Allobranchiibius huperziae: one gene and its partner. Each later gene encodes a partner of the first gene's protein in a complex. Links are inferred from orthologs where the notes say so. Each region holds a gene or a part of one and is shown on either strand. Other genes may lie near its edges.

Region 1 (7,496 bases):
ACTCGCGCAGGAGGAACGCGTGGCCCTCGGCGGCTGCATCGGCGCCGGTCTCTGCGTGACCGGCGCTGCGCACCGGGTAGTCGGGGTCGGTCAGTAGTGCCTCGGGGCCTCACGTCACGTGGCCGCTTCCGCCGCGCCGTTCGTCAAGATGGCGCACAACCGGGCAATGACCGAGGACAGTCGACGGGAGACCTGCATCCGGCTGATTCCCAGGCGCACACCGATCTGCTGCTGGGTCAGGTCCTCGGCGAATCGCAGGTGCAGCATCATGCCTCGAGCCATCACCGTCCAGTCCTTGAACCGCACGTCAGAGCTACCGCGATGGCGCGGTGGTCAGGGTTCGGGCAGGGGGCGCTGATCGTTGGGGTCGAGACGGTCTTCGCGTTCCCGTTGCAGGTCGGCGCGATACGACTGGGGGTCTTGACGTTGTAACGCGACCGGCCGGGACACCTACCCCCGGATGCGTCGACCGAGGCCTGGTCGTTCAGCGATGCCGCAACCAAGCTGATGTTGCACCTGCAGGGTTCGTTCTCCCAGGCGAGCTGATCGAGCTCACTGGTCCATCGGTTCGGTTCGAGGTGGTCCTCCACTGCGACCTCGGGGCCGAGGCTGAGATTGACCAGCTTGTGGCCGCCACTCTCTATCGCGGCCTTGATCTGGTCCAGGACCCGGTAACCCTCGAGGTCCCGATCGTCGGTGGGTGCTGGGACGCGGAAGCCCTCAACCGGCAGGGGCGGCTGCGGTGCCCGCTGGCCGGGTGCGACGAGGCCGTACAGGACCGTGCCCGTCACTCCAATGCCATGGTCGAGGCAGTCCTGATCCTCGCCATACCCGATTTCGCATGGAGCCCCTGGGCTGTGTCATGGACGCGAGGGTCTCCTTGGGACAGGATCCCAAAGGACCACCCGAATCCTTGCGGCGGTGGAACTGCCGCGCGACGGGGAACGGCAGGTGCACGGCAACGCCACGATCACCGGCGCATACGTGCTCCGCGTCGCCACAGAGCAGCACGCGCCGGGCACGGGGCAACACTGCTCCACAGCCACCCGCGCGCGGCCAAATGGCAGCTGACCGGACTCCCGCTAGTAGGCATGACTCTCGCCGGAGACCACACCTGGCCAGCCCGAGTTTGGATTGACGGCACCGCACAGTGGGCCGGCTCGGTCCGCCGCGGGCCCACGTTCGGTCGATGCGTCAGTCCCACGAAGCGACCGCGCCTCCGGAACCTCACCGATGCATGGCCGATGCGAACGAGAATGAATAAGGCCCCTGAACTGCGTTTTCGCAGTTCAGGGGCCTTACGTACCAGCTCCCCCGGTTGGACTCGAACCAACAACCCTCCGGTTAACAGCCGAATGCTCTGCCAATTGAGCTACAGGGGACCGACGCCCTTCGGCGCGAGGTGAACTTTAGCAACGCCGGGCGGCGCACACAAAAGCAGCGCGCCGGTGAGCTGCGCCGGGCCGATGAGAGCGTGCGTCAGAGACCGACCTGATCGCGCAGTTGCGCGGTCAGCTGGTCGATCCGTGCGAGCACTGCCGGGTCGTCGGCGGGAGTCTGGCGACCGAGCACCGTCTGCTCGAAGAGCCGGCCGTCGCGCAGATCCTTGCGGATGACGACCCGCCCGGACCGGCGCGGGCCTGGCAGGTCCAATGGCGACGCCAGCACGACGCTCGCCTGCACCCGCTCGTGGAAGGTCTCCGGCAGGCGGGTGTCCTGCCCGCGGAAGGTGTACTGGCCGGCGTGCCGGCCGTCGACCCAGGTGACGGTCAGCGTCCAGGTGTCCGGGTCCCACTGACCGGCGTCGACGTCGTACCAGTCGCGTTGCATCACAACGGTGTCCGCAGTCGCGACCACGAACCGGTACGTCGTGGCGACCACCTGCGCACCGGTGTTGTCGTCCCGGGCGAAGGTGAGGACGCGCTCGCCCCGTGCGAGGTCGAGCGCGTCCCGTACGTCGTCGGGCAACTTCGGGCCGCGTCGTGGGCCCAGGCGTTCACCCGATCCGAACACCGGTCAGGACCGGATCCTGCGACCGGTGGCGCCCAGGTAGATCGCGATCAGGATGACCGCGACCACGATACCGACCAGGAACGGGATGATCTTGAAGCCACCGTTGTTGTTGTCGTAGCCCAGGCGGTAGCAGACCCACGACCCGATGGCCGAGCCGAGGATGCCGAGGATCGTGGTCATGATGCAGCCGAGGTTCTGCTTACCCGGCATCACCAGTCGTGCGAGCGCGCCGACGATGAATCCGACGACGATCGCGCCGATCACTGTTCCGATCATGGGTGTGGCTCCTTGTCCCTGCGGTGAACCCGGCGGTCGTTGCCGTCGGGGAATGTCCTGCCCTGACTGTGCACGCACGGCCGGGCTCGTGCAAACCCTGTGTGCAGGAAAGAGGTCAGTCCAGGCTCGCGCGCAACAGCGTGAGGTCCTTCTGCAACTGGGTGAGCCGCTGCGCGACCTCGCGGGACGATGCCGGATCGGATCGGCGCAACTCGCTCATCGCCGTGTTGATGTCGCCCTGCAGGGCGACCTCGCGCACCCGGACGAGCAGCGAGCGCGCGTACCGCTGCTGCGGTGCGCCCGTGACCGGGTCGAGCCGGGTCGGCAGCGTCGCGACGGCGTACCGGAAGAGCAGCTGGTGCACCACCTGCGGTGCGTTCCCGCGTACGTCGTCCAGCCACGCGGCCGGCGTCCGCTCCCCCGGCGGACCGGCTGCCATCACCGCCGCGAAGAGCGATCGGTGGGCGGGCGCGGTGAAGTCGGTGTCGCGCACGGCGGCCAGCTCCCGCGCCGGCACGCTCGCGGGGAACTGCAGGAGGCACTCCAGCAGCTGGGACTCGGCACGCACGATCGGGTCGCGATCATCGGGGGCCGGCATGCTGGGATCGGCCGGTGGTGCGTCGTCGTGGGGAGCGTCGTCGCCGTCCGGCGTGCGCCGGCGGTCCTGGGGGCTGCCCGTGCGCCCCGCACCGCTGCCCGCGCGGGTGACCTCGGCACGCAGATGGTCCTCGGACAGGCCGACCCAGCCGGGCGCCGTCCGCAGGTACTCGGCCCGCATCGCCTGGTCGCGCACCGCGGCGATGATCGGTGCGATGGCGCGCGCGCCCAGCACGCGTCCCTCCGGCGAGTCCAGGTCGAAGCGCCGCAGCGTCGTACGCACTGCGAACTCGAACATCGGTGTCGCGTCGTCAACGAGCGCACGCACGGCGCCGTCCCCGCCGGACAACCGCAGCTCGCACGGATCCTGCCCGTCGGCGGCGACCGCCACGAACGAGCGTGCGTCCCACTGCCCGTCGAGTTCGAAGGCGCGCATCGCGGCCTTCTGCCCGGCGGCGTCACCGTCGAAGGTGTAGATCACCTTGGCCGGCTGCTGATCGGGTGCGTCGCGCAGCAGTCGGCGCAGCGTGCGCACGTGATCGGCGCCGAACGCTGTGCCGCAGGTGGCGACGGCCTGCTCGACACCGGCCAGGTGAGCAGCCATCACGTCGGTGTAGCCCTCGACGATCACGGCCTTGCGGTCGCGGGCGATCGCCTTCTTGGCCAGGTCGAGCCCGTAGAGCACCTGGGTCTTCTTGTAGATCGGCGTCTCGGCGGTATTGAGGTACTTCGCCTCGATGCGGTCATCGTCGAAGATGCGCCGCGCGCCGAAGCCCACCGGGTCGCCGGTGATGTCGTGGATCGGCCAGACCAGCCGCCCGCGGAATCGGTCGTAGAGCCCACGGCCCCGACCTACCAGACCCGCCAGGACGACCTCGTCATCGCGAAAACCCTTGTCCCGCAGGTGTTGTGCTAGCACTTCACCGCCACGGGGAGCGAAGCCCAGCCCGAAGTGCTCGGCCACCGACCGGTTGAATCCGCGCTCGCGCAGGAAGTCGCGCGCGGTGCGCGCGTCGGGCGCGGAGATGAGCGCCTCTGCGTAGAACTCGCTGGCGACGCGATGTGCTTCGACGAGCCGGGTACGCCGACCTGCCCCCTCCTCGCGCGGGCGGGCGCCGTCCTCGTAGTGCAGCTCGATCCCGGCGCGACCGGCAAGCCGCTCCACGGTCTCGGAGAAGGTGAGGTGCTCCACCTCCATCATGAAGGAGATGACGTCGCCGCCCTTGTCGCACCCGAAGCAGTGGTAGGTGCCGTTGTCCGGGCTGACGGTGAACGAGGGCGTCTTCTCGTCGTGGAAGGGGCACAGGCCCTTCAGGGAGCGCGGTCCGGCGGACTTCAATGTCACGTGCTCGCGCACCACGTCCTCGAGCGAGGAACGCTCCTTGACGAGGGTGACGTCCTCCGCCTTGATCAGCCCCGCCACCAGCTACCTCTCGTGCGCCTCGTCGTCGCGGTGATTCTACGGGTGCGCCTCGCGCACCGGTGCGCTCGTCCACAGGGGACCTCGCGCCGCCGTGAGCAGCCTGGACCCACCGGTCAGCCGGCGATGCGGGCGACGACGTCCACGGCAGGCCCGGTGCGGGCTGATGCCCATCCGCTGCCCGCCCACAGGGCCACCCCTTGCGGGTCCTCCAGTCGGGCAGCCGCAGCTCGCAGTGGCGCGGTCAGCTGATTCACCCCCGGATAGACGGCGGGTGCGGCATCGCCGTAGCGGTCCACGAACTCGTTTCGCAGGCCGCGCGCCGGTCGGCCGCTGAAGGCGCGGGTCACGACCGACTGGTCCAGCGAGGGCTCGGTCAGCCCCGCCCGATGGGCCGCGCTGGTGCCCGCTTCGTCGGTGAGCAGGAACGCCGTGCCGCACTGCACGCCGATCGCGCCGGCGTCGAGCGCGAGCCGAGCCTCCCGGTTGCCCATCACTCCCCCGGCGACGAGCACCGGGAGGCTGGTGACGGTGCGCGTCTCGCGGAGGATCTCGGCCCATTCCCGGTCGAAGGGGATGGTCTGGACCGCGTGGGTGCCGCGGTGGCCGCCGGCTGCATATCCCTGCACGACCAAGGCGTCGGCGCCTCCTCGCGCGGCGCGGGTCGCTTCGTCGGGATCGGTCACGGTGACCACCACGCAGCTGCCCACGCCGTGCAACCGCTCGACGACCTCACCGTCCGGGACTCCGAAGGTGAACGACGCCAGGGGCACTCGCGCCTGCACGAGTGCGGTGATCTTGTCCTCGTAGGCGTCGTCGTCGGCCCAGTCGACGCGCGGCAACTCGACCTGCAGCTGTCGTGCAAGCGGCGCGAGGCGGTCGCCGTACCGCAGCACGGCCTGCTGCGCGGATGAGCCCGGTTGCTCGTCGGGCGGCGCCGGGACGAAGACGTTGACCCCGAACGGGCGGTCGGTGAGCTCGCGGGTGCGTTCGATCTGGCGCGTCACGTCCTCCGGCGAGCGGTATCCGGCCGCGAGGAAGCCGGTGCCCCCAGCTGCACACACGGCCGCAACCAACTCCGGAGTGGACGGACCGCCGGCCATGGGGGCCGCGACCACGGGGCGCTGCAGCGCCGGGAACGGGATCATGACCACAGTCTGGCCAATTCGAGGGCGCGCGGGTCGGTCAGGGACGCGACTTGATCGATCACGACCCGCAACCGCGCGTCGTCGTCGTCGGCCCGTCGCAGATCCTCGGCGAAGAGCGGATCGAGCCGCGTCGGGTCCTGCAGGTAGGCATCGGCGAGTTGGGCGATGACCTCCTGCTGCATGGCCAGCAGCCGCACCCGGGTCTCGGTGAGCCGTACGAACCGAGCGTTGATCGCCTTGAGCATGACGCACTCGGCCAGCACCGTCTGCGGAATGACCACCCGGGCGGCGTACCGGGTCGCCGGACCCACGCCGTACCGGTCGCGCGTGGCACCGGTCGCGGCGCTGACGAAGTGACCGATCAGCCGGCTGGTCATGTCCTTCAGCGCGGCGACGTCGGCGCGCGAACGATCGTGTGAGCGGGGTATGACCCCGCTGCCGACCAGGTCGGCCAGCGAGGCGGCGAGCAGGTCGACGTCCAGCTGCGGCGCGTACGTCGACTGCGCGAGCTGCGCCAGGGCAGAGCGTTCCTCGCTCGACCAGAGCGCGTGCAGCGGCACCAGCCCGGAGGTGATGCCATCCTCCACGTCGTGCACCGAGTAGGCCACGTCGTCAGCCCAGTCCATGACCTGCGCCTCGAGGCACGGCTCGCCCGTCGGGGCTCCGGCGCGGACCCAGTCGAAGATCTCCGCATCATCCGCGTAACAGCCGAACTTCGTTGTCTCGAAGGAGCTTTCGCCGCGCCGCCAGGGATACTTGGTCGCAGCGTCCAGGCACGCGCGCGTGAGATTGAGGCCCACCGACCGTCCGTCGTCCCGCGCGCGCTTGGCCTCCAGGCGGGTGAGCACCCGGAAGGTCTGGGCGTTGCCCTCGAAGCCGCCGGCGTCCTGCGCGATGCGGGCCAGCGCGTTCTCGCCGTTGTGGCCGAACGGCGGGTGTCCCAGGTCGTGCGCCAGGCACGCCATGTCGACCACGTCGGCGTTGCATCCCAGGTCGGCGCCGAACTCCCGGCCGATCTGCGCGACCTCCAGGGAGTGCGTGAGGCGGTTGCGGATCAGCTCGTCGGTGTCGGGCGGCAGGACCTGCGTCTTGGTCGCAAGCCGGCGCAGCGCACCGGAGTGCAGCACGCGGCCCCGGTCACGGGCGAAGTCGTCGCGGTCGGCACGCTTGAGGGCGGGGTCCTCGCGCAGGAAGCGCTCGGTGTCGGCAGAGGTGTAACCCGGCGCGTGGGTGGACTCGAGATCGGCGCCGACGGATCCGCTCATGCGGGCGGGGCGCCCAGGGAAGCGACCACCTGCTCGGTGAACTCCGCGAGCCATCCGCGCTGCCCCGCGTTCCAGTTGTCGGCCACGGGGTCGACCGGGAAGAAGACCCCGGTCTCGTCGGCGCCGACCAGGGCCAGGTCGGGACCGTCCGCGTCGGTCGCCACGCGCCAGGACACCTCGGTCCGCCGCTGCACGTGCTCACCCATCGCGATGCCGATCATCGTGAGCACCTGGGTGGGGTCCGTGCGCTCCGCAGCCGGGGTCTCCTGCACCGAGGTGAAGTAGTCCTCGTAGGCCTTCTCCATCGAGGACGCGTCATCGATGTCGATACCGGCCCGCTCGGCGTCAGCGATCCATCCCGTCAGAGCGCGATGCGCCGCCCGGTCCAGCGGTTGGATGCGGATGTCGTTGTCGCTCAACGTGTCCCCACAGAGTCGTAGCGCACCTGTGCTCGCGCGCGGGCCTTGGCCGCTTCTTCCTCGCGCTTCTTCGGAGGGGCGGTCGTGACGAGGGAGTCGATCAGCTCACGGCTGGCCTCGGTGACCCGTCGTACGGCGCGATCGAACGCCTCCTGGTTGGCGGCGGACGGCTTGGTCGTGCCCGCGATCTTGCGCACGTACTGCACGGCTGCGGCATGGACTTCGTCGTCGGTGGCAGGTGGAGCGAAGTTGTTGAGAGGGCGGATGTTGCGGCACATGCCGTCCAGGCTCGCACATGTTGCCACCCCACCGGGAGCGCCTAGTCTGCAGGCATGCAGCGCGCTCTCCGTCCGCTCAT
Region 2 (5,686 bases), 2.1 Mb from region 1 along the record:
CGAACATTCAATGACCTGCCTGTGGCTTCACGGCCGGGAGGGACGGCGAATATCCCGGAATCGCGCGAATCCCGCTGAAAACACAATGATGTAAGTCACAAGCGTGGAATTTCTCCTGTCAACCATCTGCGCGGCGAGTCGCAGAAATCCCACCTTTCACATTGGCCACACGCCAGGCATAGTCCTCTTGTCGCGGTCGGGGCCGTGACCGCGGACGACGAGCGACATCGCGTACCGAACTGCCGTGTACCCGCGATGGGCTCTACAGCCCGTCGCGGCCCGACGCCACCGAGAGGCTCCGATGACGACGACAACCAGCCCGCGCCACATGAGGCACCGCCCGGGAATGACTGCCAAGGTCGGACCGGTCCTGACACCGCGCAGCACCGTCGTGGTCGGGGGCGTCGCGCTCGGCACCGCGGCCATCGTCGGCGGAGTCGCTCTGTCGGCGCCGGCCATGGCGGCGACGTCCAGCGCACGGGTCGTCGTCCTGAAGGTCGGTTCGAGCGGGTCCCTGGTGAAGATCGCCCAGCAGCGTCTCGGCGTGACCGCCGACGGCGACTTCGGCCCGCGCACGCTGATGGCGGTGAAGACCTTCCAGGGACGCCACGGTCTGGCCACGGACGGCATCGTCGGCCCGCTGACGTGGGCCAGGCTCGGTGGCTTCCCCTCCACCGGCACGGCTCCGGCCCCCACTTGCACCGTCAAGGTGGTGCGGTACGGCGCATCCGGCTCCCTGGTGGCGGCGTTGCAGAGCAGGCTCGGCGTCACCGCGGACGGCGACTTCGGCCCGCACACCCTGAGCTCGGTGCAGAGCTTCCAGTCCCGGTACGGGATCACCGCCGACGGGCGCGGGGTCGTGGGTCGCGCCACCTGGGGCGCCCTCGGCGGGATGCCCTGTGGCCTCAGCCTCACCCCTCCCGGGACGACGGCCCCGGTCAGCGGTGGTTCTGGCGGTGGGTCGTCGACCACGACGACCGCGAAGCTCTCGCAGGTCATCAGCATCGCCAAGCAGTACCTCGGCGTGCCCTACGTCTACGGAGGCTCCACTCCGGCCGGCTTCGACTGCTCGGGCCTGACGCAGTACGCCTACTCGCACGCCGGCCTGACCCTGCCGCGGACGGCGGCCGCGCAGCAGGCCTACATGCGCTCCACGTCCTCGCCGCTGCCCGGGGACCTGGTGTTCTTCGGATCGCCGGCCTACCACGTGGGGATCTACCTCGGGAACGGCCAGATGATCGCGGCGCCCTACCCCGGCGCGGTCGTGCGGATCCAGACCTACATCAACGTCTCGAACTTCGGCACCCTGCGCTGACGGTCGCAGGACCGCTCGCAGCACCAGACGCGGCCGCGTACACCTTCGGGTGTACGCGGCCGCTTCTGCATGCCGTGCGGACGCCTGCACGGGATGCCCGTGGCGGTGTTCCGGGCGGTCCGAACACCGCACCGGGAGCGCTCGCCAGCATGCGGACGCCCTCTGAAATTACTTTTCGTCCACACCCGGTGGACGACATCCATGCAGGTCAGGGCCGTGCGACGCAACTCCACGATGAGTTTCCACACCGTTATCCACACCCTGTGCACACAGCCCTTCGGCGGTTTCCCCAGCTTTCCCACAAGTTGTCCCGAGGGCAGGTGGACAACGCTTTGGTGTCTCCCCCTCAGGGGTTCTACGGTGTCCACGCAGCCGCTCCCGAACGGCGTTCGCCCGTCACATGTCACGCCGGTCACCTGATCCCTGGCAGCTGCCGTCTGCTCTCCCGCTCTCGCAGCGGGCGGGTGCGAGCACGGGCAGTCGGTCGGCGCCCGTCACGTGGGTGTCTTGTACGGCTCGGCCGTCTTGTCCGTGTTGCCTGTTCCATCTGCTCTGTCTGTTCTGTTGCGTTGTCGGTGCTCGGTGATGGAGTGCGACGTATGTCCGAAAGAGAAGGGGATGCGCGTGTCGATCGCTGAACTCGAAGGTGCGTTCGGCGGCGGGTCGCGCGACCCGTTGCTCCCCCCGCAGGACGTGCACGCCGAGCAGTCCGTGCTCGGCGGCATGATGCTCAGCAAGGACGCGATCGCCGACGCGGCCGAAGCCGTCCGCGGGGTCGATTTCTACCGGCCCGCTCACGAGGCCATCTACGAAGCCGTCATCGATCTCTACGGCCGAGGTGAGCCCGCCGATGCGATCACCGTCGCCGACGAGCTGGGCAAGCGAGGCGATCTCGCCCGGATCGGCGGACAGGCCTACCTGCACGAACTGATCCAGTCGGTGCCCACCGCGGCGAACGCCGGCTACTACGCCACGATCGTCGCCGAGCGGGCTGTGCTGCGGCGGCTCGTCGAGGCCGGCACGCGGATCACTCAGATGGGCTACGCCAGCGGCGGCGGGTCCGTCGTCGACGTCATCAACGAGGCGCAGGCGGAGATCTTCAAGGTCACCGGGTCCAAGGACAAGGAGGACTACGTCCGGCTCGGCGACGTCATCGAGGAGACCGCCGACGAGATCGAGGCGGCGAGCAGCACCGCCGGTCAGATGACCGGCGTACCGACCGGGTTCACCGAACTGGACCAGCTCACCAACGGCCTGCACGCCGGTCAGATGATCGTCGTCGCCGCGAGGCCTGCTGTCGGCAAGAGCACGTTGGGCCTCGACATAGCTCGGGCCGCGTCCATCAAGAACGGGCTGACCTCGATCGTCTTCAGCCTGGAGATGAGCCGCTCGGAGATCACCATGCGGTTGCTGTCGGCGGAGGCGAACATCCAGCTGCAGCACATGCGCAAGGGTTCGATGCGCGAAGAGGACTGGACCAAGATGGCGTCCACGATGGGGCGGATCGCCGAGGCGCCGCTCTTCATCGACGACTCGCCGAACATGTCGCTGATGGAGATCCGCTCCAAGTGCCGGCGGCTGCGTGAGCGCGAGAACCTGCGGCTGGTGGTCATCGACTACCTGCAGCTCATGAGCAGCGGCAAGCGCGTGGAGTCACGCCAGCAGGAGGTCTCGGAGTTCTCCCGTGCGCTGAAGCTGCTCGCCAAGGAGCTCGGCGTACCGGTCATCGCCATCTCACAGTTGAACCGTGGTCCGGAGCAGCGCACCGACAAGAAGCCGATGATGAGCGACCTGCGCGAGTCCGGATCGATCGAGCAGGACGCCGACATGGTGATCCTGCTGCACCGCGACGACGCCTTCAACCGCGACTCCGAGCGACCGGGCGAAGCCGACCTGATCGTAGCCAAGCACCGCAACGGACCCACCGACACCATCGGGCTGGCATTCCAGGGCCACTACAGCCGGTTCACCAACATGGCCAAGGAATTCTGAGCCAGGAATTCTGACCACTCAGTGGGCGGGGTGCATCGCACCGACTTCGCGGATCCGGTTCTGGGTCGTGTTGTTGGCGTCGGTCAGCTCTCGGGACTTCTTTCCCATCTCTTCGATATCTTCGTTGAGGTCCTTGGCTTCCTGGCCGCTGGCGTGCTCCAGCTTGGCCTTGTCCGACTCCAGACGCTTGTTGACCTCTTCCTCGTCGGCCTGGATGCCTTTCGACTCGTCCTTGAGGTACTTCAGCAGTTCCGCCTGTTTCTTTTTGGTCATGGGCGAGGTGTCGGATGTTGCTTGCCGGAAGTACGCGCGTACGTGCTCGAGGTGATCGCCGACCCAACGGTCGTAGGCCTGCACGTAGACGTCATGGGGATGCAGGCTGGGAGTCGGATCGAGGTGGGGAGGGGTGGCGTGGCCGGGTGCGTCACTCTTTTGGTCTGCCATGGCGGATCCTTCGTCCGGTGAGTGGGAAATGCTTCAGATAGTCCCGCTGATGGCGCCACGCCGCCACAGATTCCCGGTTTGCCGCTCATGTCAGTCGCGGCGTCGGTCGATGTTCTCTGCGGGTCGGTGCGTCGACCCGTCGGATGCTCGCGGCCTGACTCAGCGCAGGGTCGTCCGCATCAGCAGCTCCTCGCACCGCGTGCCGAAGCCCATCTCGGCAAGCGTCGGGGCCATCCGCGGGTGCGCGCGGAGGATGGCCACCCGGCACCCGCGCCGGCGGGCGAGGTCGAGTCGTGCGGTGACGAGGGCGTGATAGACACCGCGGCGCCGAGCCCAGCACGCGGTCGCCGCACCCCAGAGGTGCGCCTCGTCACCGCCGGCGAACGACACGGCCGCGGTGCCTACGGGTTTGCCCTGCAGCCGCGCCAGGACGTGCGTCTCCGACGGATGGATCGAGACGCAATGGCGACGGGAGAGATCCAGGTCGGTGTCCTCGTGCTGCTCGAGTGCCAGCAGGCGGCGAACGCCGGGCAGCGCGCCGGCGTGCAACCGCGTGACGCTGAGCAGTGGGTCCGGCACGCCTTCCTGGCCTCGCCGCATCAGCTCTCGCTCCAGAACTGTGTGCTGCGCCGCCACCACGCCGCCGACGGCGACGAGGGCGTCCCGCAGGGCGGTCGGCCCGGTCGCCGGGCTGACACCGTGCCACCACACCGTGCTGCGTCCCCAGCAGCGCGCCTGCCGGTGCACGAGGGCGATGAGGTCATCGGGTGACAGCGTCGAGTCGATGTCGAAGACTCCCGCGTCGTAACGGAAGCCATGGTCGTACCGGACCATCGTGAAGCCGTCGGTGAGCAGCCTCGCGGCCGTGGCGGGCGCCGCGATGGAGGCATGACTGATCGTTCGACAGGTCGTATCGTCCATGCGATCGACGTTAGGAACGAACGCGCCGCCGGAGCGGTCCCTGACGGACCTTTGACGTCATTCCTATGCAGAATTGACGGCTGCCCGGGTGACTGCCGGGTCTCCCGGGCCGCCTGTCGGGCGGCGGTATGCCGGTTCCGCTCTCTGCTGCGTGAAAGCACTGATCGCACCGGCGCCTGCGCAACGGAATCGCCTGGGAACCACCGTGCGACCAGCGCGGATCCAGGCACTGCACAGCCACCAGCACTTCCATCGCAGCTATGTCGGCGCAGCAGGAACAGCGCTACTCTCACAAAGAAGGAACCAGGTCTCTTTCAATGGAGGAACTGCTGTGGCCACTGCTCACGAAAGCGTTCACGCCTACGCACCGCATGCCGACAAAGAGATCATCGACAAGATGGCCTCGACCTATCGCCTCGTTCTCAGCAACCGCGATGCGTCGCTGGTGTCGGCCAGCGACCCCGCCGAGCTCAAGACCGTCCGGGAGAACTTCCTGAAGAAGAAGCTCGGCCTGAAGCAGAGCGACGCCGAACTCGACGCGGCGATCAAGGACGTGCTGGCCCAGATGAAGGACGGCAAGGCCAACCCGCGCCTGGCGGTGTACTACCTGCTGGCGGAGAAGTTCGACAAGCTCGACGTCTTCAAGGGCTGACACTCCAGGGCCCGTTCGCATCTCGCGTCAGCGGTGGCGTCGAGTTGGGCCGCGGCTCTGGGCTGGCGCCTGCGGCGTCACCACCTGATAGCTGATCCGGCGGGGTCGGTCGAGGACGTGGTGGGGCGCCTCGTGGCGGTGCCCGCGTGGCTCGGGGATGCGTCGACCGCCATCCGACTACGCCTCGGTGATTCCGAGAAGGGTGATGTCGACGCCGCCATTGCCGCCGGCCGGGTCGTCTGCGTCTACGCCTTCCGGGGCGCCACGCATCTCATGACGCCCGACAACGCCGCGGCGCACATGTCCGTACGCGGTGCCGGCCGGCAATGGGAGCTCGCGAGTTGGCGCACGTTCTACGGTCT

The links.
Region 2: the proteins of dnaG (region 1) and dnaB are in contact, whole or in part, in a crystal structure (PDB 2R6A), measured with the Geobacillus stearothermophilus proteins. The link is inferred for Allobranchiibius huperziae from one-to-one orthologs. Residues at the interface, in WP_049624496.1 of Geobacillus stearothermophilus: Lys456, Leu457, Leu458, Pro459, Ala460, Asn463, Ala464, Leu467, Leu535, Leu536, Ile537, Ala538, Gln544, Glu545, Asp548, Tyr549, His552; in WP_033016901.1 of Geobacillus stearothermophilus: Ser13, Glu15, Ala16, Gln18, Glu91, Leu92, Asp94, Ala95, Val96, Pro97, Thr98, Ala99, Ala100, Asn101, Tyr104, Tyr105, Ile108.

The regions. Positions count from the first base shown.
Region 1 is NZ_JACCFW010000001.1:1,305,367-1,312,862, reverse strand. What follows is about bases 1,858-4,795. They hold dnaG (DNA primase), read right to left. Parts: upstream 4,310-4,795; coding sequence 2,405-4,309; downstream 1,858-2,404. Other genes in these bases: HNR15_RS06245 (NAD(P)H-dependent flavin oxidoreductase), read right to left, coding at 4,423-4,795; HNR15_RS06255 (GlsB/YeaQ/YmgE family stress response membrane protein), read right to left, coding at 2,017-2,289; HNR15_RS06260 (hypothetical protein), read right to left, coding at 1,858-2,013. Also shown: HNR15_RS06275 (sigma factor-like helix-turn-helix DNA-binding protein), read right to left, coding at 115-282; HNR15_RS06270 (S8/S53 family peptidase), read right to left, coding at 282-791; more of HNR15_RS06260, read right to left, coding at 1,480-1,857; more of HNR15_RS06245, read right to left, coding at 4,796-5,454; HNR15_RS06240 (deoxyguanosinetriphosphate triphosphohydrolase), read right to left, coding at 5,451-6,719; HNR15_RS06235 (DUF3806 domain-containing protein), read right to left, coding at 6,716-7,138; HNR15_RS06230 (DUF2277 domain-containing protein), read right to left, coding at 7,135-7,416; HNR15_RS06225 (sulfurtransferase), read left to right, coding at 7,471-7,496. UniProt on the Escherichia coli protein: RNA polymerase that catalyzes the synthesis of short RNA molecules used as primers for DNA polymerase during DNA replication.
Region 2 is NZ_JACCFW010000001.1:3,405,653-3,411,338, reverse strand. The notes cover bases 1,311-4,123. They hold dnaB (replicative DNA helicase), read left to right. Parts: upstream 1,311-1,939; coding sequence 1,940-3,307; downstream 3,308-4,123. Other genes in these bases: HNR15_RS16235 (GNAT family N-acetyltransferase), read right to left, coding at 3,911-4,123; HNR15_RS16240 (hypothetical protein), read right to left, coding at 3,326-3,751; HNR15_RS16250 (C40 family peptidase), read left to right, coding at 1,311-1,315. In the rest of the region: more of HNR15_RS16250, read left to right, coding at 347-1,310; more of HNR15_RS16235, read right to left, coding at 4,124-4,672; HNR15_RS17975 (DUF2853 family protein), read left to right, coding at 4,824-5,324; HNR15_RS16225 (DNA glycosylase AlkZ-like family protein), read left to right, coding at 5,358-5,686. UniProt on the Escherichia coli protein: The main replicative DNA helicase, it participates in initiation and elongation during chromosome replication. Travels ahead of the DNA replisome, separating dsDNA into templates for DNA synthesis.